Regions from separate parts of the Kitasatospora sp. NPDC094015 genome, predicted to be linked through region 1. Evidence: riboswitches for the same ligand, from Rfam matches in the RefSeq annotation. Region 1 holds a riboswitch; each other region holds the start of a gene.
What was found. A riboswitch is a leader RNA that binds a small molecule or an ion and turns the genes downstream of it on or off. The one in region 1 is predicted to bind cyclic di-AMP.

Region 2: it holds a riboswitch for cyclic di-AMP, as region 1 does, so the genes downstream of both, ABT014_RS22145 (M23 family metallopeptidase) here and ABT014_RS07905 (M23 family metallopeptidase) in region 1, are expected to answer to the same signal.
Region 3: it holds a riboswitch for cyclic di-AMP, as region 1 does, so the genes downstream of both, ABT014_RS33400 (transglycosylase family protein) here and ABT014_RS07905 (M23 family metallopeptidase) in region 1, are expected to answer to the same signal.

What each region holds. Positions count from the first base shown of each region.
Region 1 is NZ_JBEOUL010000004.1:358,263-365,018, reverse strand. It holds gene ABT014_RS07915 (sensor domain-containing protein) at 1-257, opposite strand, end outside; gene ABT014_RS07910 (hypothetical protein) at 393-1,352, shown strand; gene ABT014_RS07905 (M23 family metallopeptidase) at 1,356-2,204, opposite strand; cyclic di-AMP (ydaO/yuaA leader) riboswitch at 2,217-2,361, opposite strand; gene ABT014_RS07900 (YiaA/YiaB family inner membrane protein) at 2,596-2,886, shown strand; gene ABT014_RS07895 (tautomerase family protein) at 2,916-3,128, opposite strand; gene ABT014_RS07890 (alpha/beta fold hydrolase) at 3,294-4,127, shown strand; gene ABT014_RS07885 (TetR/AcrR family transcriptional regulator) at 4,127-4,702, shown strand; gene ABT014_RS07880 (hypothetical protein) at 4,747-4,965, shown strand; gene ABT014_RS07875 (hypothetical protein) at 5,304-5,507, shown strand; gene ABT014_RS07870 (SpoIIE family protein phosphatase) at 5,656-6,756, shown strand, end outside.
Region 2 is NZ_JBEOUL010000019.1:46,133-52,888, reverse strand. It holds tRNA gene ABT014_RS22160 (tRNA-Pro) at 384-457, opposite strand; tRNA gene ABT014_RS22155 (tRNA-Gly) at 635-708, shown strand; gene ABT014_RS22150 (hypothetical protein) at 772-1,437, opposite strand; gene ABT014_RS22145 (M23 family metallopeptidase) at 1,685-2,629, opposite strand; cyclic di-AMP (ydaO/yuaA leader) riboswitch at 2,633-2,795, opposite strand; gene ABT014_RS22140 (DUF6348 family protein) at 3,292-4,029, shown strand; gene ABT014_RS22135 (hypothetical protein) at 4,195-4,389, opposite strand; gene ABT014_RS22130 (PP2C family protein-serine/threonine phosphatase) at 4,862-6,004, opposite strand; gene ABT014_RS22125 (GNAT family N-acetyltransferase) at 6,330-6,756, shown strand, end outside.
Region 3 is NZ_JBEOUL010000056.1:12,990-19,745, forward strand. It holds gene ABT014_RS33395 (hypothetical protein) at 1-1,732, opposite strand, end outside; cyclic di-AMP (ydaO/yuaA leader) riboswitch at 2,160-2,321, shown strand; gene ABT014_RS33400 (transglycosylase family protein) at 2,327-3,499, shown strand; gene ABT014_RS33405 (hypothetical protein) at 3,594-3,794, shown strand; gene ABT014_RS33410 (PP2C family protein-serine/threonine phosphatase) at 3,997-5,121, shown strand; gene ABT014_RS33415 (LacI family DNA-binding transcriptional regulator) at 5,140-6,165, opposite strand; gene ABT014_RS33420 (glycoside hydrolase family 13 protein) at 6,191-6,756, opposite strand, start outside.

The DNA.
Region 1 (6,756 bases):
CGCGCGCCGACCAGCAGCAGGGCCAGCACCGGCAGGCCGACGGCGGTGACCGCGAGGGCGAGGCCGACCGAGAAGAGCGTGACGACGAGGACGAAGCCGACCAGCGCGATCGGGAGTCCGGTGAGCACGAAGCCCACCTCGCGGTAGGTGGTGGCGCTGAACGGCGCCTTCCAGAACGCCGGACGGTGCGTGTCGCGGTAGCCGTACGGGGTGGTGCCGGCAGTCATCTCGTACCCCTTGAAGTCGTCCGTGCTCACGTCCTCCAATCTGCCGCAGTCCGGTTCGGCGGGGTATCCGGTCCGCTGCCGGATCCGGGGTGGGGTTCTCCCCACCCCCGCACGGGCGTTCGCACCGGGGCGGCCGGGCCGGCGGCCACCGGCTACGGTTTGTCCGTGAACGTGCCCGTGAACGACGAAGACCTGCCGCTCATCCCGCCCACCCGGGCCGCCGACCTGCTCGCGGCCGTGGACGGCGGCGACGGCGCCCCGGTGCCCGAGGACGCGCTGCGGACGGTGCTGGCCCTGCTGGAGCTGAGCGGCGCCCGGATGCACGACGGCTTCCCCGAGCTGACCTCGGCGCTGCTGGAGCAACTGCTGTACGAGCGGCTGTACCTGTACGTGCAGCCCGCCGGGGACCCGGCCGGGTACGGGGCGGCGGTGCTGGCGCTGATCGAGCACCAGCGGGGCGCGCGGCGGCTGAACGCGAAGCGGTACGCGCGGCTGCGGGAGGAGGCCGAGTGGCAGGGCGAGGTGCTCTGCGGGCTGCTCCGGCGCTCCGACCTGGTGACCTGGCCCCGGCTGTACGCGCTGCTGCTGCGGGCGGACGGCGTGGACACCGCGGACCTGGACGCGGTGCGGGCCTGGCTGGACGCCTTCCGCGAGCTGCCGGAACCGGACCGGCTGGCGGCGTACGCGGCGGTGCCGGGGCTGGAGCCGGAGGACCGGGACGGCGGCTGGGGGCCGACCCGGCTGCTGATGATCGGGATGGCCACGGACGGCGCGCGGCTGCTGCTGGAGCAGGGCCTGATGCAGCGCAGCTACCGGAACCTGGCCGAACTGACGGCGCTCGGCCGCCCGATGCCGACCGAGCTGGCCGGCGATTTCGAGGGGTTCGAGGCGGCGGTCGTGGTCGAGGCGCTGGAGCTGTACGGGCACTGGACGGTACCCGGGCTGCCGGCCCTGCTGGTCGAGGAGTACCCGGACCTGGCACCGGAGCCGGGCACCGAGGAGATCGAGGCGTACCTGGCCGCGCGGGACGCGGACGAGCAGGGGGAGTACGACGGGCCGGACGGGCCGGACGCGTTCGACGGGCACGACGGCCCGGAGCCGTTCGGCCCCGGGGCGGCGTCCTGAACTCTAGGGCTGGAGACCGTGCGCCCGGAGCCAGCCGAGCGGGTCGACCGGGGCGCCGCCGCCGGGGCGGACCTCCAGGTGCAGGTGCGGGGAGGTGACGTTGCCGGTGGCGCCGACCGCGCCGAGCAGGGTGCCGGGGGCGACCGCGCCGCCGGTCGTGGCGATCCCGGCGAGGTGGCAGTACCAGAGCTCGGTGCCGTCCGGCAGCGTCTGGATGACCCGGTACCCGTAGGCGCCCGACCAGCCGGCCGAGCTCACGGTGCCGGCGGCCACGGCGCCGACCGGGGTGCCGGCCGGGGCGGTGAAGTCGAGGCCGGTGTGCAGGTGGGACCAGAGCGAGCCGGTCTGCCCGGGGTGCGCCGCGCCGAGCGTGTAGCCGGTGACCGGCAGGGTGGGCGCGGTGCCGCCCTGGACGGCGGGGGCCGGCGCGACGGGAGCCGGCGCGGCCTGCTGGGCGGCGCGCTTGGCCTCGGCCTCCTGGGCGGCGGCGAGCCGGGCGCTCTCCTCGACGGAGGTGCCCTGGCCGTCGGCCTGCTGCTGGATCCGGGCGGCGAGGGCCAGGCCCGGGTCGGCCGCGGTGGCGGAGCCGTCCGTCCGGTCGGCGGCCGCGTCGGCAGCGAAGACGGCCGGGGCCGGGGCGGCGTGGGCCTGGGCGGCGGAGGCGAAGCCGGTGGCGCCGAGGGCGGCGGTCATCGCGGTGACGCCGAGCAGCGGGGCTCCGCTGCGGGCCTGACGGGGCATCCGGTGCCGGGAGGCCTCGCCGCCGTGGTCCACCGGGAGGTGCTGGTCGACCGGGTGGTCGAGCAGCTGGGTGCCGGCGGCCGGGGCCTGGAGCGGGTGCGTCGACGCCACTGCGGCGTGCTCCTTTCCTTCCTTCTCGCCGACCGGGTTAGCTGACGGGTTCGGAGCAGGAAGGTCTCCTACGGCCGGGTTTCGGGCCCGGCCGATTCACCCCAAGGAACGTGGTTCCCCGGCTCCCCGGGCCCGCCGGTGAAGGCGTGCCCGCGGATTGAGCGATGGCGCGCGGTGCCGTCTGGGTACGGCGTTGCGTACCGCGCTGCGTTATCGAAAGTTAATCCTATGAGCCCCATGATTCCAAGCGCCTCGGCCGAGACTTTGGCAGCCCACCGGGACACCAGGGACCGCCCGCGCGGATCGGCGGGCCCGGTGGTGACGGACGGTGTCCGGCCGGATGAGTATCCGTACTCATGTGCCCGGCAGGGGAGTTGGAGACCCTTCCGGCATGAGCGCAAAGATGCAGACCAGAACCACGGCCGCCTACTACGCGCAGGCCGTCCTCTCCTTCGCCCTCGCCACCTCGGCCCTCGCGATCGGGATCGCCTACCTCCCGGTCAATTCCTGGATGCGGGGATTCCTCGCGGTCGGCCTGCTCTACGAGATCACCTCGGCCTTCACGCTGGCCAAGGTGATCCGGGACCGGCAGGAGGCGGACGAGCTGACCAGCCGGGTGGACCAGGCCCGGCTGGACAAGCTGCTCGCCGAGCACGACCCGTTCCGGGTGGAGGGAGCCTGACCCCCGCCCGCCGGCCGGGGCGCGGACGCCTACTGCGCGTCGGCGGCGGCCTTCGCCTTCTTCTCGGCGAAGGTCTCGCCGGCGATGGACCAGTGCGTGGCCGGGATCTCCTCGACCGCGACCCAGATCTTCTCCGGGTCCACGCCGGTGACGCCCGCGTAGGCCTCGGTGAGCGCGCGGACGATCTCCGCGGTCTGCTCCTCGCTGCGGCCGGCCAGCTGCTTGACGTTGATGAAGGGCACGACGGCTCCTGCCGCTCGAACGGGCTCTCGGGACTTGCGATCCGCTCGCACGCTACCCCAGGCCCGGCGCGCCCCCTTGACGGCTAAGGCTATTAGCCGTAGCTTAATGGCTACAGGGGCTCGCCGGACCGGCCGGCCACCCGTCGAGGAGCCCAGGAGGCAGCGATGAACAGCACCATCAGCACCCGGTACGTCCCCGTGGCCGGCGGCCGGATCGCCTTCGACGACTCGGCCGACGGCGCCACCACCGCCGCCACCGGCCACCCCGTCGTCCTGCTGCCCGGCATGCTCGACAAGCGCGCCTCCTACCGCCACCTGCGCCCGCTGCTCACCGCCGCCGGCCACCGGGTGATCACCATGGACCTGCGCGGCCTCGGCGAGTCCTCCACCGGCTTCACCGACCACTCCCCGGCCGCGATCGCCGGCGACGTGCTCGCCCTCCTCGACCACCTGGGCATCGAGCGCGCCGTCCTGGTGGGCAACTCCTACACCGGCGCCACCGTGGTCAAGGTGGCCGGCGACCGCCCGGAGCGGGTGGCCGGGATCGTGCTGATCGACGCCTTCGTCGAGAACCTGCCGCCGAACGCCTTCCAGCGCGCCCTGGTCAGGACGCTCGGCAGCGCCGTGCTGCACTTCCCCGCGCTCTGGGGCGCGGCGCAGAAGCTCTACTTCCCGACCGCCCGCCCCGCCGACTTCGACGCGTACCGGGCCGGTCTGGTCGCGATGCTGCGCGAGCCGGGCCGCCGGGAGGCCGTGCGCGGGTACGTCGGGGGCGACTCGGCCCCGGTCGGCTGGACGGCCGCCGTCCGCTGCCCGGCGCTGGTGCTGATGGGCGCCAAGGACCCCGACTTCCCGAAGCCCGAGCTGGTCGCCGACCGGCAGGCCGCCGCGCTGAAGGCCCGTAGGGTGATGATCGACGGCGCCGGCCACTACCCGATGGCGGAGTTCCCGCAGGCCACCGCCGATGCCCTGCTCCCCTTCCTGGACGAGGTCGCCTGATGCCGCGCGTCGGACTCACCCCCGCGGCGGTCGTGGACCACGCCGTGGCCCTGCTCGACGAGCAGGGCGGCGAGGCGCTCACCCTCGCCGCCGTGGCAGCCCGCGCCAAGGTCGCCACCCCCTCGCTCTACAAGCACGTCCCCGGCGGTCTGGCCGAACTGCGGCGTCTGATCGCCCTGCGGGTCACCGAGGAGCTGGCCGACCGGCTCACCGCCGCGGTGCTCGGCCTCAGCACGGACGAGGCGGTGGCGGCGCTGCTGTCGGCGTACCTGGAGTACGCCTTGCAGCACCCGGAGCGGTACGCGGCGCTGCCGCAGTCCCCCAGCCCGGCCGATGCGGAGCTGGCGGCGGCCGGCGGGCGGCTGGTCGAGGTGATCATGGCGGTGCTGCGCGGCTACGGGCTGACCGGGTCGGAGGCGGTGCACGCGACCCGGACCGTCCGGGCGGTGGCGCACGGCTTCGCCTCGCTGACCACCGGCGGGGGCTTCCGGCTCGCGGAGGACCTGACGGTCACCCGGCAGCGGCTGACCGGGGTGCTGACCGAAGGGCTGCGCACCTGGCCGGCGCCGAGCTGACGTCCACCCGTGTCCTGCCGGTCCCGGCCGGCGTTGGACAGGGTATGAAGAAGCGCAGCATGCTCGCCGTCGCCTCCCTCGCCGTCGGTGTGGTGGCCTCCTTGACCGCTCCGAGCGCCCACGCGGCCCCCGCGGGCGACCGCGGCCTGACGCCCGACGCCGTCACCGCCCCCGACGTCCCGGTCGACCTGCTCGGCACGGTCTCCGGCGGCAGCCCCGACCTGGACGGCCTGAACGCCCTGCCGGGGCAGCTCCCCGCCTGATCCGCCGCACCGCACCCGCACTCCACGAGGGCCCGCTCCATCGGGGCCGCCCTCCGCACGGGCCACCCGGGCCACCGGGTGGCCCTCGTGCTGCCCGGCCCCGGGCCCCTCCCCGCCCCGGCTGCCCTCCTCCGCCTACGCCTGACCGGAGTTGACCGGCCCTTGACCTCGGACGACCGGTCGCCGGTATAGGTTCGGGTGAGTTTCGAGACCGTTCCGTCACAGTCCCCGGGTGACACTGGCTGGTACCCGAACGTCTCCTGCGGCTCGGGGGGAACCGGCCGGTCCGCGCCCGTCCGACGACGGCGCGGCACCGGCATCACGGAGGACGTGGACAGATGACCCAGACCGTGCCGAGCGACCGGACCGCCACCGGGCTCGTCCCCGCCCAGCGCGGCGCCCGCCGCCCGGGACCCGGACACCCGCAGGACACCGTCCGCGGCCACCTCGGCCGCGCGTTCGCGGTCGCCCGGGGCCTGCGCGCGCTGCGCCCCGTCCCGGCCCGCCCGCAGCAGCCGTACGGCGAGTCCGACGGGCAGTAGCCGCCCGCCCCGCCCGCCCCCGCCTGCCGGTGCAGCCGGTCGACCGGCCCGCGCGGCCGTCCGCGCAACCAGCCGGGTCCGCAGGACGTCCATAAGATGTTCACACCAGGCAAGGGCGGTACGACGAGCGGAAGGGCCGGGTAGTCCGATGGACGTCACCCCGTCGCGCCCCGCCACCCGCACCGAACTGCGCTGCGTCCGGCTGCTGCTGCGCTGCACCGGCGCCGCCGAACTGCTCGCCACCGTGCTCGCCGAGGGGCCGACCTGGATCACCGGGGAGGGCTCGGCGCTCTACCTGCTGGACTCCGACGGGATGCTCCGCCTGGCCGCCTCGCACGGCCTGCCCGACTGGGCGCACGAGCGGTACGGCCTGGTCGACCCGGCCGGTGACCTGCCGGCCGCACGGGCCCTGCGCCGCCGCGCGACCGTGCTGCTCGACCCCGAGCGGCCCCACCCCGGCCCCGCAGGCACCGAGCCGGCCGGGAGCGGCGCCGGCAGCGGAGCCGGACGGGTCGCCCTGGCCGTGCTGCCGCTGGTGATGGACGACGCCCCGCTCGGCGTGCTGGCGCTGGCGCTGGCCCACCGCGGCACCGTCCCCCAGCGCGAGATCGAGGCGCTGGAGACCATCGCCGAGGCCTGCGCCCACCGGCTGTCCCACCTGATCGACCACGTCCAGGCCGCCGGGCCGGCGCCCGAGGGCATCCGGACCGAGCCGTACCGGGGCGAGGTTCCGCTGCTGTCGCTGGCCGTCCGGGCGGCCGGGGCGGGCGCCTTCGAACGCGACCTGGTCACCGGGGAGACCGCCTGGGACCGCCGGGCCTACCAGGTGCTCGGGCTGGCCCCGCCGACCGACCGCGGGACCCTGCCGGCCCCCGACCTGAGCCTGGTCGTCCACCCCGAGGACCTCCCCGACCTCCAGGCCGGCATCGCCGACGCGCTGGCGGCGGGCGGCCCGTACCGGCTCGGCTACCGGGTGGTGCGCGCCGACGGGAGCACCGTGCGGGTGGAGGAGTCGGGGGAGGTGATGCTCGACGGGCACGGGCGCCCGGCGCGGATCGCCGGCCTGCTGACCGACCGGGACCGGCCGGAGCCGACCGGCCCCACGCCCTCCGGAGCCGCGCCCCCGGAAGCCGGGCTCTCGGCAGCCGACCGCTCCGAAGCCGGGCGTTCCGGGGCCGAGGCCCGGACCACCCTGCTGCTCCAGCTCACCCGGGCGCTCTCCCGGGCGATCACCGTCCGGGACGTGACC
Region 2 (6,756 bases), on a different contig from region 1:
GGTCTGGTTGTCTCCGCCGGGACCGGGACGGCCGGGACGGCCGAGCTGGCTGGCGAGACGGGCGATGGGCGGTTGGAGCTGCATCTCCCGTACGGGGGTGGACGGTGAGCGTGACTCCTCGCCCTCGGGCGGCTGACCTGCGAGCATGCCACAGGTACTACCGCCAGCTGCCCATCCTACCGGTACGGCGAAAGCCCGACGCCAGGGCGCTGCCGCGGGGCCCCGCCGGAGGCCCGGACCGACCGGTCCGCGCACCCCTGGGCGGGCGGCCGTAGCCGCCGGGGCCGGGCAGGCCCGGTCACCGGGGACGGGCGGGCGCGACTGCCGGGCCGGACGACGAAACAGGGCCCCGTCCGCCGGACGAGACCCTGTCGCACACGATGTCGGGGTGACCGGATTCGAACCGACGGCCTTCCGCTCCCAAAGCGGACGCGCTACCAAACTGCGCCACACCCCGTAGTGCCGAGAGGAAGAGTACACGGCGGCCTCCCCCGGCCCGGCGCATTATGAACCCCCCGCCGGAGCGAAAGCGACGTGCACTCCACCGCCCCGACCAGGTACGCTAGCCCCGTCCTCCCGGCCGCACCCGGCCGAGGGGTCGCGTACAGTCGGACGTACCGTCAACTGCGCGCATGCGGGTGTAGCTCAATGGTAGAGCCCCAGTCTTCCAAACTGGTCACGCGAGTTCGATTCTCGTCACCCGCTCCACCACCTCGGCCCCGGGCCGGCGATCAACTCGCCGACCCGGGGCCGAAGTCGTGTGAGGGCCGGTCAGGTCTCCGGGCCCGTCCCGTGCCCGATCGGGCGGCCGTCGTCGCCGAGGTGCTCGCGACGCCAGATCTCCTTCCAGCCCCACGGGGTGGCCGGTACGAACCCGTGCCCGCGCCCGCACGGACACGGCGCCGGTGCCCATCCGCATCCGGCGCACAACTCGACCGAGCCGTGACCGGTCGGCAGCACCACCTGCGGCTCCTCGCTCCCGCAGGCCGGGCAGCCCGGTAGGTCGGCGCCGCCCAGGAGGGCGTTCTGCCGCCGGACGTAGTCGGGCAGCCGCAGCGACGGATGACGGCACGGATCGTCGTACCAGGCGCCGGTCGGGCCGCCCGCCCACCACCAGCCCCGCAGCCACCACGGCCGGGGCTCCGGTACGGCCCGGCGCCCGGCCCGCTTCTGCGCACGGCGCTGCGCCTCGAACTCCGCCGCCCGGGTACGCAACAGCTCCCGCGCCTCGTGCAGTTCCTCCACCGCCCGGACCAGCGCGGCCGGGTCCGCCGCCAGCCGCCGGGGGATCCGGGCGGTGAGCGTGAGGTGGTGGTAGGTCGCCCGCAGGCCGTACGGCGCGAAGAGGGTGAGGCAGGTGCGCAGCGCGCTGTGCCGGCGGTGGACGGGGAGCCGGGCGTCGTGCACGCGTGCCCGGTGGGTCAGGAAGCTGGTCATCCGCCGGGGGCTCCGGTCCTGACCGTCGGTGGATCGGTCAACTCGCCGGCCGGAGAGAGGAACTGGGACCTGGGTGGCATCACCCGGCGATCATGCCGGACCGGGACGCCGGCGCGCGACGGCATTGTGCTCCGCCCCGGCAAGGCCGTGCGCGACGCGGCGGCGGGTGTGCCGGAGGCCCGGCCCGGGACTTGGGGTCCTGGGCCGGGCCTGCGGCGGGTGTGGCGGGTGGGGTTCGATCCGGGGATCAGACCTTGACGCCGTGGGCGGCCAGGTAGGCCACCGGGTCGATGTCCGAGCCGTACGCCGGGCCGGTGCGGACCTCGAAGTGCAGGTGCGGGCCCGTGACGTTGCCGGTGGCGCCGGAGAGGCCGATCTGCTGGCCGGCGGTGACGGTCTGGCCGACCGTCACACCGATCGAGGACAGGTGGGCGTACTCCGAGTACTTGCCGTCGGCGTGCTTGATGACGACCTCGTTGCCGTAGGCGCCACCGTTGCCGGCGGAGACCACGGTGCCGGCCGCGATGGACTTCACCGAGGTGCCGGTGCCCACCACGAAGTCGACACCGGTGTGGTAGCCGGAGGACCAGTTGGAGCCGGCCTGGTGGTACGGGGTGCCGAGCGGGCCGTTGACCGGCGCGACGTAACCCGAGGTGGCGGGGGCCACGGCCGGGGCGGAGGCGGCGGGCGCCTCGGTCTTCGGGGCAGCCGGCTTGGGGGCGGCCGGCTTCGGGGTCTCGGCCTTGGGGGCCGGGGTGACCGGGGCGCGGTGCTCGGAGCGGGAGGCCGGGGCCTCGCTCTTCGGGGCGGCGGCCGGGGCGGCGGCCTGCTGGCCACCGACGGTCAGCTTCTGGCCCGGGAAGATCAGGTTCGGGTTGCCGCCGACGACCTGGCGGTTGTCCTGGTACAGCTTCTGCCAGCCGCCGTCGACGTGCTGGGCAGCGGCGATCTTGGACAGGGTGTCGCCGTGGACGACCTGGTAGCTGTGGTCGGCGGGGGCCTCGGCAGCGGCCGGCGCGGCCGGGGCGGCCTGCTCGGCAGCGGCGGAGACGGTGCCCTGGGCGTCGGCGGAGGTGTGGGCCGAGGCGGCGGTGACCGGAAGAGCGACGGCAGCGGTGACGACACCGGTGGCGACGGCAATTCGGGTCAGGCTGGACAGACGGGGACGACGGTGCTTGCCCTTACCGGACATTGAGCGGTTCCTCTCCGACGCCTACGAGGTGAGCTGTCGGGTTCGGACGGGAGATCGCCCGGCCGTGAAAAAGACACGGCTTCACCCCAAGCCGCACCGGAATTCCGGAAACGGCACTTACCTTGGGTCCCCCGCTCCTGCCGTGCACGGATGGTGTGCGTCGGCCCCGGGCAGCGGCAGGACTCGGCGTTCCACCCGGTGGCCCCGCCCGGCGTTTGCCGGGCAGGTCACGAAGCAAAACCTATGAGGCGCATACGGAGCAAGTGACGGCACGTAAGGAACGAAAGCGGACATAAGATCAACAAGGACGAAAGTCACGCTCTGCTGTGGCCGCAAGGCCCACCGCAGCCGAATTGCTCACCCGTCGCACATTTCCCGATGCACAGCGTGGCGAATTTCGCTTTCCGCACGTGCGGTACGACCGAGAGCGACGAAAACCCGCGGTTCGCGTGACTCCGGTCACCCCCTCCGGGCCCGGTCGGCCGCCGTCCACCGCTCCGCAGGCGCCGTTCGGAGCCGGTCCCGGCGCCCGCCGGCCCGGTTCGGGTTTCCCGCCGGGAGGCGGCGGCCGATAGCCTCATCGGTGTTCGATTTCCCCCACGCTTCGAGCTAGGAGCCGGCCTGTGGGCCCGCAGCACCGACTGGACGTCATACAGCGCAGCGTGATCCGCGAAATGGCGCGCTTCGGGCAGGGGTTCACCGTCGACGGCGAGCTGCTGCGGGGCCCCGGCAGTACGGCCGTCGCGGTCCGCGAGCACCCGGGCGACGGCGGCGCCGGTCATGTCGACCTCGGCTACGTGCTCCAACTCGGCCGCGCCGACGGGCCGGTGGTGTGGGACTGCGCGGCCGGGCTCGGGCGGACCGAGGAGGAGCAGCTCGCCAACGCCGTCCGGATGTGGGCGACCACCACCGCCGGCGCCGTGGTCGAACTGCTGGAGCGCCGGGGCGAGTACGCCGACCACTACCGGTCGGCGGAGCTGCCGGGCTGGCACGCGCTGCAGGGGCCGGCCGCCGTGTTCGGCTTCGGCTCCCGCGAGTTGGCCCACTGGCTGGCGGCGAACCAGCCGCTGACGGCGCTGGCCGAGAGCCTGCGAACGGAGCTGACCGGACCGCAGGTGAACGGGGTCAAGCTGTTCCTCGGCGGCCGGGTCGGCGAGGACGTCGCGGAGGTCCGGGTGAACGGGGTGGTCTGCGACCGCGCCTCGGCCGCGCTCCGCGCGCTGGACTGGCCCCGCGGCGAACGGCTGTGCTGGGCAAGGCTGTTCATCCTGCTGGTCGCGGAGGTGGCGGAGCAGCCGGCCGCTCGGCCGGAGCCCGTCGAGGTGCCCGGACCGACCGCCGTCACCCGGCGGGCGGGGCTGCTCGCCCGGCTGCGGCGGGTACGGCCGCAGCGCCGCTGAGGTCCGCGGCGCCACCGGCGTCCCCGTCGGTTCGGCGGTCCGCACCGTCCGCACCGGAGCACGCCGCGACCGTCCCGCGCGGGACGGCCCTGGACCGGGGCGCGGGCAGGGGGAAGGGCCGGACGGCACAGGCGCCGACCGGCTCGACAGCGGACCCGGGAGGGTTCAGCCCGCGACGGAGGAGATCGTCGAGGCCAGCTGGGTGAGGAAGTCCTGGATCGGCTTGGCCGCCGTGGACTGGCTCACCATGAAGCCGAACAGCGCCGCGATGATCGCGTGGCTCGTCTTCAGCTGCTTGTTACGGATGAAGATGACGACGATGATGCCGAACAGCACCAGCGCGGACACGGAGAAGGCCACCCGGACTCACTTCCTCATTTCATGGCGGGTTCGAGACGGAACCGGACGGTCCCTGGCGGACAGGCCGTCCCGCCGCGACCGGAGCGCCACAGGGGCGTCCGAGGTCGCCAGACGACAGCCGCGTGGCGCACGATTCGCCCCCCATCCCCCGAGTCTCGACCAGCCCACCCGGACTCAGTGTGGTCGCTCGTGCGGACTCCGTAAAGGACTTGTCGGAAGCCCAGGAGCAAGATCCCGCGATGTGGGACGAATTTCCGCCGTCCGCGACCTTAGCGGAGCCCTTCTGACGGTGCGTCGACGGGTGCCCGGGCATCGGCACCGGGCTGGGCCGCAGGGCGGCAAACCGGCAGGCCGACCGCACTGTGATCCACTCCGGCGGCCCGGGCGCGGGGAATGGCCGAAGATCACCACTCCTGATTGACAGTCCGGGCAGCGGTCCACCGGCGCGCCGAAGTCGGCCGGGGCTCCCGGCTCAGCGCCGCCAGAGCAGCAGCACGGCCCGGTCGTCGTTGACGTCCTTGGCGACCGACTCGATCAACCGGCCGGCCACCCCCCGGCTGCCGCTGCCGAACTGGGCGCCGGCCACCAGCCGGTCGGCCTCCCCCATCAGCCGGTCCATCCCCTCGGTCAGGTCGCGCCCCGGCACCTCGACCATGCCGTCGGTGCACAGCAGCAGCACGTCGCCGTGCACGAGCCGGCCGCGTACGCCGTCGAACTTGGCGCCGTCGTACACGCCGAGCAGCGGGCCCTCCGCCTCCTGGACCTCCCAGCGGCCGGAGCCCGCCAGCCGCTGCATGCCCGGCAGGTGGCCGGCCGAGAGCAGCTCGTACTCGCCGGTGTCCAGGTCGAGCACCAGGTGGACGGCGGTGGCGAAGCCCTCCTCCCAGTCCTGGCGCAGCAGGTAGCCGTTGGCGGCGGGCAGGAACTCGTGGGCAGGCAGCGAGCCCAGCAGGCCGCCGAAGGCACCGGAGAGCAGCAGCGCCCGGGAGCCCGCGTCCATGCCCTTGCCGGAGACGTCCGCGAGGACGGCCTCCAGGACCCGGCGCCCGGGGCCGGTGCGGGCCGCCACCACGAAGTCCCCGGAGAAGGACTGGCCACCGGCCGGGCGCAGCGCCATGTCGGCGTGCCAGCCCTCGGGCAGGGCCGGGATCCGGCCCTGGACCCGGATCCGCTCGCGCAGGTCGAAGAGCATCGAGCCGCCGCCGCGCCAGGGCACGCCGACCCGGCTGCGGAACTGGGCGACCAGGAGCCCGGCGACGCCGACCGCGCCGACCACCAGGGCGGCGCCGGGGGTGACCCCGTAGACGTACTCCTCGGGATGGTCGCTGGCGACCCGCTCGCCGGTGTGGATCAGGGACTCGGTGGACAGGCCGAGGGCGGCGGCGCCGTAGAGCAGGACCAGGGTGCCGGGGCGCAGCAGCATGGCGCCGGCCAGGATCGGCAGCACCAGGGCGGTCGGCGGGGCCCAGGCGGGGATCCAGACGTTGAGCAGCACCAGCAGCGGGATGGCGATCAGGAAGGCGGCGAAGGCGAGCCAGTCGGCGCCGTCGCCGCGGAAGTAGTCGACGCCGGCCCGGCGGATCCGCCGGCGGGTGCGGTACAGCCTGGCGCGCAGCAGTGCCGCGGCGGGCTCCGCGACCGTCGCGGCCGGGCCCGTCGCAGTCGTCTGGGGCGGTGCGCCCGGCTCTCTGCCAGCCATGGGGTCCGACCTTATCCACCGCTCGGGCCCGGCGTCGACGGGGTGGGGAGGCCGGGCCGCGGGGTCGCACCGGGGGCCGGGTGCGTTTCGGCCGCTCGCAGGGGCCGGTCCGGGGGCCTCGGGGCCGGCCTGCGGGAGCGTGCGGAGGGCCGCCGCGCGCCGCCCGCCGGGCGAGCGGTTTCGACCGGACATGTCGCAAAAGTCGGTCGCGCCCGCACGGCCGAGCTGATAGCTGTGCTGTATGACTGCCGACCCGTCCGCACGGCGGACCAAGGATGCATCGCAGGCCCTGACCGTCCGGCCGCTGGCCGCCGCCGAGTGGGAGACCTGGTACCGCGGGCTGGAGATCGCGTTCGGCGGCGAGGAGGAGCCACCGGAGGAGCGCGCGCTCTGGCAGGAACTGACCGAGATCGACCGTTCGCTGGCGATCTGCGACGGCTCCGAGATCGTCGGCGGTGGCAGCGCGTTCAGCTTCCGGATGTCCGTACCCGGCGGGGCGGTGCTGCCGGCCGCGGGCGTCACCATGGTCGGCGTGCTGCCGACGCACCGCCGGCGCGGGGCGCTCACCGCGCTGATGCGCCACCAGCTGGACGGGATCCGCGCCCGGGGCGAGGCGCTGGCCGTGCTCACCGCCTCGGAGCCGGCCATCTACGGGCGGTTCGGGTACG
Region 3 (6,756 bases), on a different contig from region 1:
TGGTGGCGCGGAAGGCGATGCCGGCCTTGCGGTAGCCGGTCAGCCGGCTGCGGCTGATGGTCACCGGCTGCCCGGCCAGCTGGTGCTTGGCCGTCTCCACCGCGTAGTCGGACTGCCCGGCGGCGTCGATCAACAGGCCGTCGAAGACCGTCCCCTGGTCCCGGCCGAGCGCGTGGACCGCGATCCCGCCGGCGGCGTTGCCGTACAGCACGCTCGCGGTGTAGTCGAAGTCGTTCAGGTAGGCGCCGTGCTCGATGCCCCAGCCGCCGTTGTGGTACGCGACGAACTGGCCCACGGTGTGGTGGTGCTGGGCGTTGAGCCAGACGAAGATGCCGTTCTCGAGGTTGTTGTGGGCCAGGCACCGCTCGAAGGTCCAGACGCCCTCGCTGGTCTCCGGCCACTCGTACCCGGAGGCGCCGGTGGCGCCCTGGACGCCGACCGCCACGCAGCCGGTGGCCTTGCTCCCGCTGCCGGCGCCGAGGCTGAAGCCGGTCAGCCGGTAGCCGCGCGGGTTGGGTTCGAAGACCGTCCGGGAGGCGACGCAGGAGTCGTAGAGGATGTCGTCGGACGGCCCCTGCGGGGTGCGGGTGTCCTGCGGGCCGTCCCACCAGTAGGCGTCCTCCCAGGTGTTGTGGCTGATGCAGCTGCGGAAGGTGACGCCGTGGCTCATGTGCGGGACGAAGGCGTGGTTGCCCGCGTCGCGCACCACCACGCCCTCCACGACGGTGCCCCGGCTGGCGTCGGCGAGCATGTGGAAGTGGAGCCCGTAGCGGCCGAGCACCGGCTCGGTGACGGGCTTTCCGTTCCACTGCTCCTTGCCGTTGGTGCGCGGGCCGAGCCAGCGCAGCGCCGCGTGCCGCACGTCGGCGTGGCGGGAGCTGGTGAGGTGGATGTGGGCGCGGCCGTGCTCGGTGCCCTCCACCCGGACGTTGCGGGTCAGGTTGAGCACCTCGGCGCCGACGGTGACGCCGGCTCCGACCGCGACCCGCGGGTGGGCGTAGGTCAACGGGCCGTCAAGGACGACCGTGCTGCCGTTGACCTGACGCACCGTGCGCAGGTCGTACCGGGTGGAGAAGTCCTCGCTGTCGGGGGGCGCGGTCGGGGTGACGGCGAGTTCGTCGCCGGGCTGCCAGCCGCTCGGGGCGGCGGCCAGGGTGATGCTGGTGTCGCCCGCCTTGAGCGCGCCGGCGGCCCGCACCCAGGCCGTCCGGGGCGCGCCGTCCAGCCGCAGGTAGCCGGCGCCGGTCACCCACAGCCCGGTATCGGTGGGGACCACGGTCATCCCGCCGCCCTCGAACCGGCCCTCGTCCACGCCCGGGAACTTCAGGGTGTGCACCACCGTGCCGGTGGGCGCCAGGCTGAGGCTGCCGCGGACCTCGACGTTGCCGGCCGAGCTCAGGGTGAGGCTGCGGTCCTTGGCGAAGACCAGCGAGCCCGTCGGCTCGATCAGCAGCGAGCCCACCGCGGCGTCGCCGTCCAGCAGCACCTGGTCGGTGATCCGCACCGCCGACCTCGGCCCGGGCACCGCGCCGCCCCAGCCCGCCGGGTCGGACCAGTGCCGGCCGCCCTCGGGCACGGTGGGGGCGGGCTGCGGGGGCACGGGTGCGGCGCTGGCCGACGGGGACGGCGAGCCGTGCTGGTGGGTGCCGGGAGTCGCCCCGGCCTCGGTGCGGACCGGACCGGGACGCCGGGAGCCGACCGGCGCCTGCCGGAGGTACTCCTCGCCGGTCACCGCCGCGACGATTCCGACGGCCCCCCAGATCAGCAGCCTGCGCCGGGCGATACGTCCCTTATGGTCCGGTTCGGCCCGGTGCGAGCGGGGCCGGCGCGGCGGCGATGGCGGCTCGGCGCCGCCGTCGGACTCCGGCGGTCTCTCCTCGAACTCCATGATCGGTTACCCCTCCCCCAGGCCGCGGGCCGGCTCTGCCGACTGAAGCATAGGCAAGTCCCCCTCCGACAAAGGCTTTTGAGCGAAAGCGATTGAATATGAACGGGGCGAACTGGGTTTATCGATCTTTAATACCCGATCAAGGCGGTGTGATGGCGCTCACACATATTTGCGGTTTCAACTTGTCTCTGCCTAATGTCCTCCCACGTTCGTGGTCACACGGACCCAGCCACCCGGGACGCCGAGTCCTGCCGCCGGGTGGGCTGGCAGCGCTCGCAACGCACCACGGCAGGAGCGGGGGAACCAGGTAGGTCGCCCAGGAGCGGTACGCCAGTACCGGTCCGGGGCTTGGGGTGAAGCCGTATTCACGTACGGCCGGGCAACTCCAGCCCGAATCCGACAGCTCACCTCGTAGGCGTGGGAGAGGATCGCATCTTCATGCTGCCCATCAGCGCCTCCAAGCGCGCCCGCCGCATCATCGCCACCACCGGTGTCGTCGGCATCGGTCTCACCATCCCGTGCCTCACCGCCGGCTCCGCGTCCGCCGCCTCGGTCGCCACCTGGGACAAGGTCGCCCAGTGCGAGTCCTCCGGCAACTGGTCGATCAACACCGGCAACGGCTTCTACGGCGGCCTGCAGTTCACCTCCAGCACCTGGGCCGCCTTCGGTGGCACCGCGTACGCCCCGCAGGCCAACCAGGCCACCAAGGACCAGCAGATCGCCGTCGCCGAGAAGGTGCTCGCCTCCCAGGGCCCCGGCGCCTGGCCGGTGTGCTCCGTCCAGGCCGGTCTGACCAAGGGCGGCGAGGCCCCGCAGCTGAGCACCGGCGCCGCGGCCACCACCACCCAGACCGCACCGAAGCCCGCCGCCGCCCCCAAGCCGGCCGCCGCTCCGAAGCCCGCCGCGCAGAGCGCCGCGCCGCAGAGCACCCAGCAGCAGTCGACCGGCAAGCAGTGGACCGGCGACCGCCGCTGGGACGGCCACCAGGGCGCCCACGACTACACCGTGGTCGCCGGCGACTGGCTGTCGCAGATCGCCGAGAAGAACCACGTCCAGGGCGGCTGGGAGAAGCTCTACGAGCTGAACAAGTCGGTCCTGACCGAGGGCGCCGACCACATCTACCCGGGCCAGCACCTCTCGCTGGGCGGCGACACCCAGGCCGCCGCGCCGGCCGCCGCCAAGCCGGCCACCAGCGCCCCCGCCGCCGCGACCACCACCGCGGCCAAGCCCGCCGCCGCCACCCAGGCCACCGGCTCCAAGGCCGCCGCGGTCAACTTCGCGCTGTCCAAGGTCGGCCAGGCCTACGTCTACGGCGGCAGCAGCGACGGCGGCTGGGACTGCTCGGGCCTGGTCCAGGCGGCCTACCGCCAGGCCGGCATCTCGCTGCCCCGCGTCGCCGCGGACCAGGCGGACACCGCCACCCGCGTCTCGCTGGACAACCTGCTCCCGGGCGACCTGCTGTTCTGGTCCAACAACGGCAGCAACTCCGGTGTCTACCACGTCGCGCTCTACGTCGGTGACGGCAAGTACGTCGAGGCCGCCAACCCGAGCGCCGGCGTGCGGACCGAGACCATCGCCGACTGGGCCCCGGACTTCGCGGGCCGGATCTGATCCAGGATCCACCGGGCCGCGGCCCTCGGAGACCTTTCCGGTTCCGGGGGCAGCGGCCTAGGCTGAGGCGGGTCGACTCCGAGGAGCACCCGCCATGGCCAAGGTCACCATCACCCTCGACGCCGATCTCGCGATCGAGGTGATGCTCCAGTCCGGCACGAGGAATCCGCAGGACGCGGTCGAGCTGATCGTCCGTGACTACCTCGACCGCACCCGGCGCACCGAGGCGCGGACCGGCGACGCGGCCGACCAGCAGCGCCTGAACCACCGCAGGCCGGTCGTCGAGGAGGGCTGAGGAGCCGGACCCGACGCCCCCACCCCCGAAGACGTGCGCGACGGCCCGGAGACCTCCCGTCCCCGGGCCGTTCGCCGTGTCCGGACCGGGCCCGCACCCGGCCGGGGGCCGTCCCGGGCCGGGTGTGTTGCCGCCGGGTGGTCCGGGCCCCCGACGGCTAGAGTCGGGGCAGATGGCCCACCGGACGGGATCGTGATCGCCCATGGCGTCGACTTCCACGCAGTGGCCCCGCTACGTGCGGGCGGCCCCGTGGGCGCTGCTGGTCGCGGGCCTGGTCTGGGACGCCCTCTCCCCCGCCGACTACTGGGGCGACCCGATGGTGGCTGCGGCCTCCGTGCTCGCGGGCGCGCTGCTGTCGCTGCGCGACACGGTCGCGGTCGGCGCGGCCGTCCTGATCGGGATCCTGGTGCTGACCGTGCTCGACGGTTCGGTCGGTACCACCGCCGGCTACCTGGAACTGGCCAACACCGCGTTCGCCGCCCTGATCGGGATCTGGGTCAACCGGGTGGTGGCCCGGCACGGGCGCCGGCTCCAGGCGGTCCGCTCGGTGGCCGAGGCCGCCCAGCAGGCGGTGCTGCCCGCGCCACCCGCCCGGGTCGGCCGGCTGGAGGTGGCCGCCCGCTACCGCGCCGCCCACACCGAGGCGCTGATCGGCGGTGACGCGTACGCGCTGCAGCGGACCCCGTTCGGGGTGCGGGCGTTGATCGCGGACGTCCGCGGCAAGGGGTTGCCGGCGGTGGCCGCCGTGTCGGTGCTGCTGGGAGCGTTCCGGGAGCACGCCGACGGACTGCCCGACCTCGGCGCGGTCGCCGACGGCCTGGAGCACTCCCTGACCAGGGAGGTCGCCGGGAGCGCCGAGGAGCTGCGGATGGAGGGCTTCGTCACCGCGCTGCTGGTGGAGTTCGCGCCCGGGAGCGGCGGTGGGCTGCGGCTGCTGAACTGCGGGCACCCCGGACCGTACCTGCTGTCCGCCGACGGCCGCCGGGTGCGCCGGCTCGACGCCCGGGAGCCGGGACTGCCGCTGGGGATGGGCGGGCTCGGGCTCGCGCGGCCGGCGGTCGAGGAGTGGCCGTTCACCACCGGGGACACGCTGCTGCTGGTGACCGACGGGGTGACCGAGGCGCGGGACGGCGCGGGACGGTTCTACGACCCGGCGGTCGGCCTGGCCGGCCGGGGTCCGTTCGACCGCCCGGACCGGGTGATCGACACCCTGCTCCGGGACGTCGACCGGTGGACCCGCGGCCCGCGCGACGACGACATGGCCGTCCTGGCCCTGACCGAATCGGGGCCGACGGCTCCCGCCGGCCCCAACTCCCCGCTGCGTTAGGCCCCGTCGGGCAGGCCGCTACCGGCCGCCCGCGATCGCCCCGGTGGAGCCGCGCATCACCAGCTCGGGCTGGAACATGTACTCGGCGCGCTGCGCGAGGTTGCCGCCGACCTCCTCCAGCAGGGCGTCGACGGCCGCGGTGGCCATCGCCTCCACCGGCTGGCGGATGGTGGTCAGCGGCGGCTCGGTGAAGGCGATCAGCGGCGAGTCGTCGAAGCCGACCACCGAGACGTCGTGCGGCACGGACAGGCCGCGGCGCCGTACCGCGCGGATCGCGCCGAGCGCCATCATGTCGCTGCCGCAGACGATCGCGGTGCAGCCCTTGTCCAGCAGGGCGCCGGCGGCGGCGTCACCGCCCTCGACGCTGAACAGGGTGTGCTGGATCAGGTCCTGGGCCTCCTGCTCGGTGCGCCCGAGCAGCTCACGGACGGCCGCCGTGAAGCCCTCGATCTTGCGCAGCACCGGGACGTACCGGCGCTGGCCGACCGCCAGGCCGATCCGGTCGTGGCCGAGCTCGACCAGGTGCTGGACCGCCATCCACATCGCGGTCCGGTCGTCCGGCGAGATGAACGGCGCGTCGATCTTCTCGCTGTAGCCGTTGATCAGCACGAACGGCACCTGGCGCCCGGTGAGCCGGGCGTAGCGGTCGTGGTCGGCGGTGGTGTCGGCGTGCAGGCCGGAGACGAACACGATGCCCGCGACCCCCCGCTCGACCAGCATGTCGACCAGTTCGTCCTCGGTCGAGCCGCCCGGGGTCTGGGTGCACAGCACCGGCGTGAAGCCGTGCCGGCTGAGCACCTGCTCGATCACCTGGGCCAGGGCGGGGAAGATCGGGTTGCTCAGCTCCGGGGTGATCAGCCCGATCAGGCCGGCGCTGCGCTGGCGCAGGCGGGTCGGCCGCTCGTAGCCGAGCACGTCGAGCGCGGCCAGCACAGTCTGCCGGGTGGTCGCCGAAACGCCCGCCTTGCCGTTGAGCACCCGGCTGACGGTCGCCTCGCTGACCCCCGCCTGTGCCGCGATGTCTGAGAGTCGCGCCGTAGTCACGATCCCAGAGCCTATTGCAACCACGTCAGACCGCCCACCAAACGGCGGAGTCCGTCGGAAGGACGCTCTCGCCGTCGACCACGGCGAGCTCGGCCGAGGCGAGCAGCAGGCGTCCGGGGGCGGCGATCCGGACCGGCTCGGCCGTGGTGTTGGCGGTGCAGACGAAGGAGCCGGCGGCGCTGTCCCGGCGGAAGGCGAGCACGCCCTCGGCCGCGGGCAGCCAGCTGACCTCGGTGCCGGCGCCGAGCGCCGGGTGCTCGCGGCGCACGGCCAGCGCGGAGCGGTACAGCTCCAGGGTGGAGGTCGGGTCGCCGGTCTGGGCCTCGACGCTCAGCCCGGCCCAGGAGTCGGGCTGCGGCAGCCAGCTCGGGCCGCCCGGGGTGGGGCCGAAGCCGTACGGGGCCTCGGTGCCGGACCACGGGATCGGCACCCGGCAGCCGTCGCGGAAGCCGTCCTGGCCGGCCTGGCGGAAGAAGGACGGGTCCTGGCGGACCTCGTCGGGCAGATCGGTGACGTCCGGCAGGCCGAGCTCCTCGCCCTGGTACAGGTAGGCGGAGCCGGGCAGGGCGAGCATCAGCAGGGTGGCGGCGC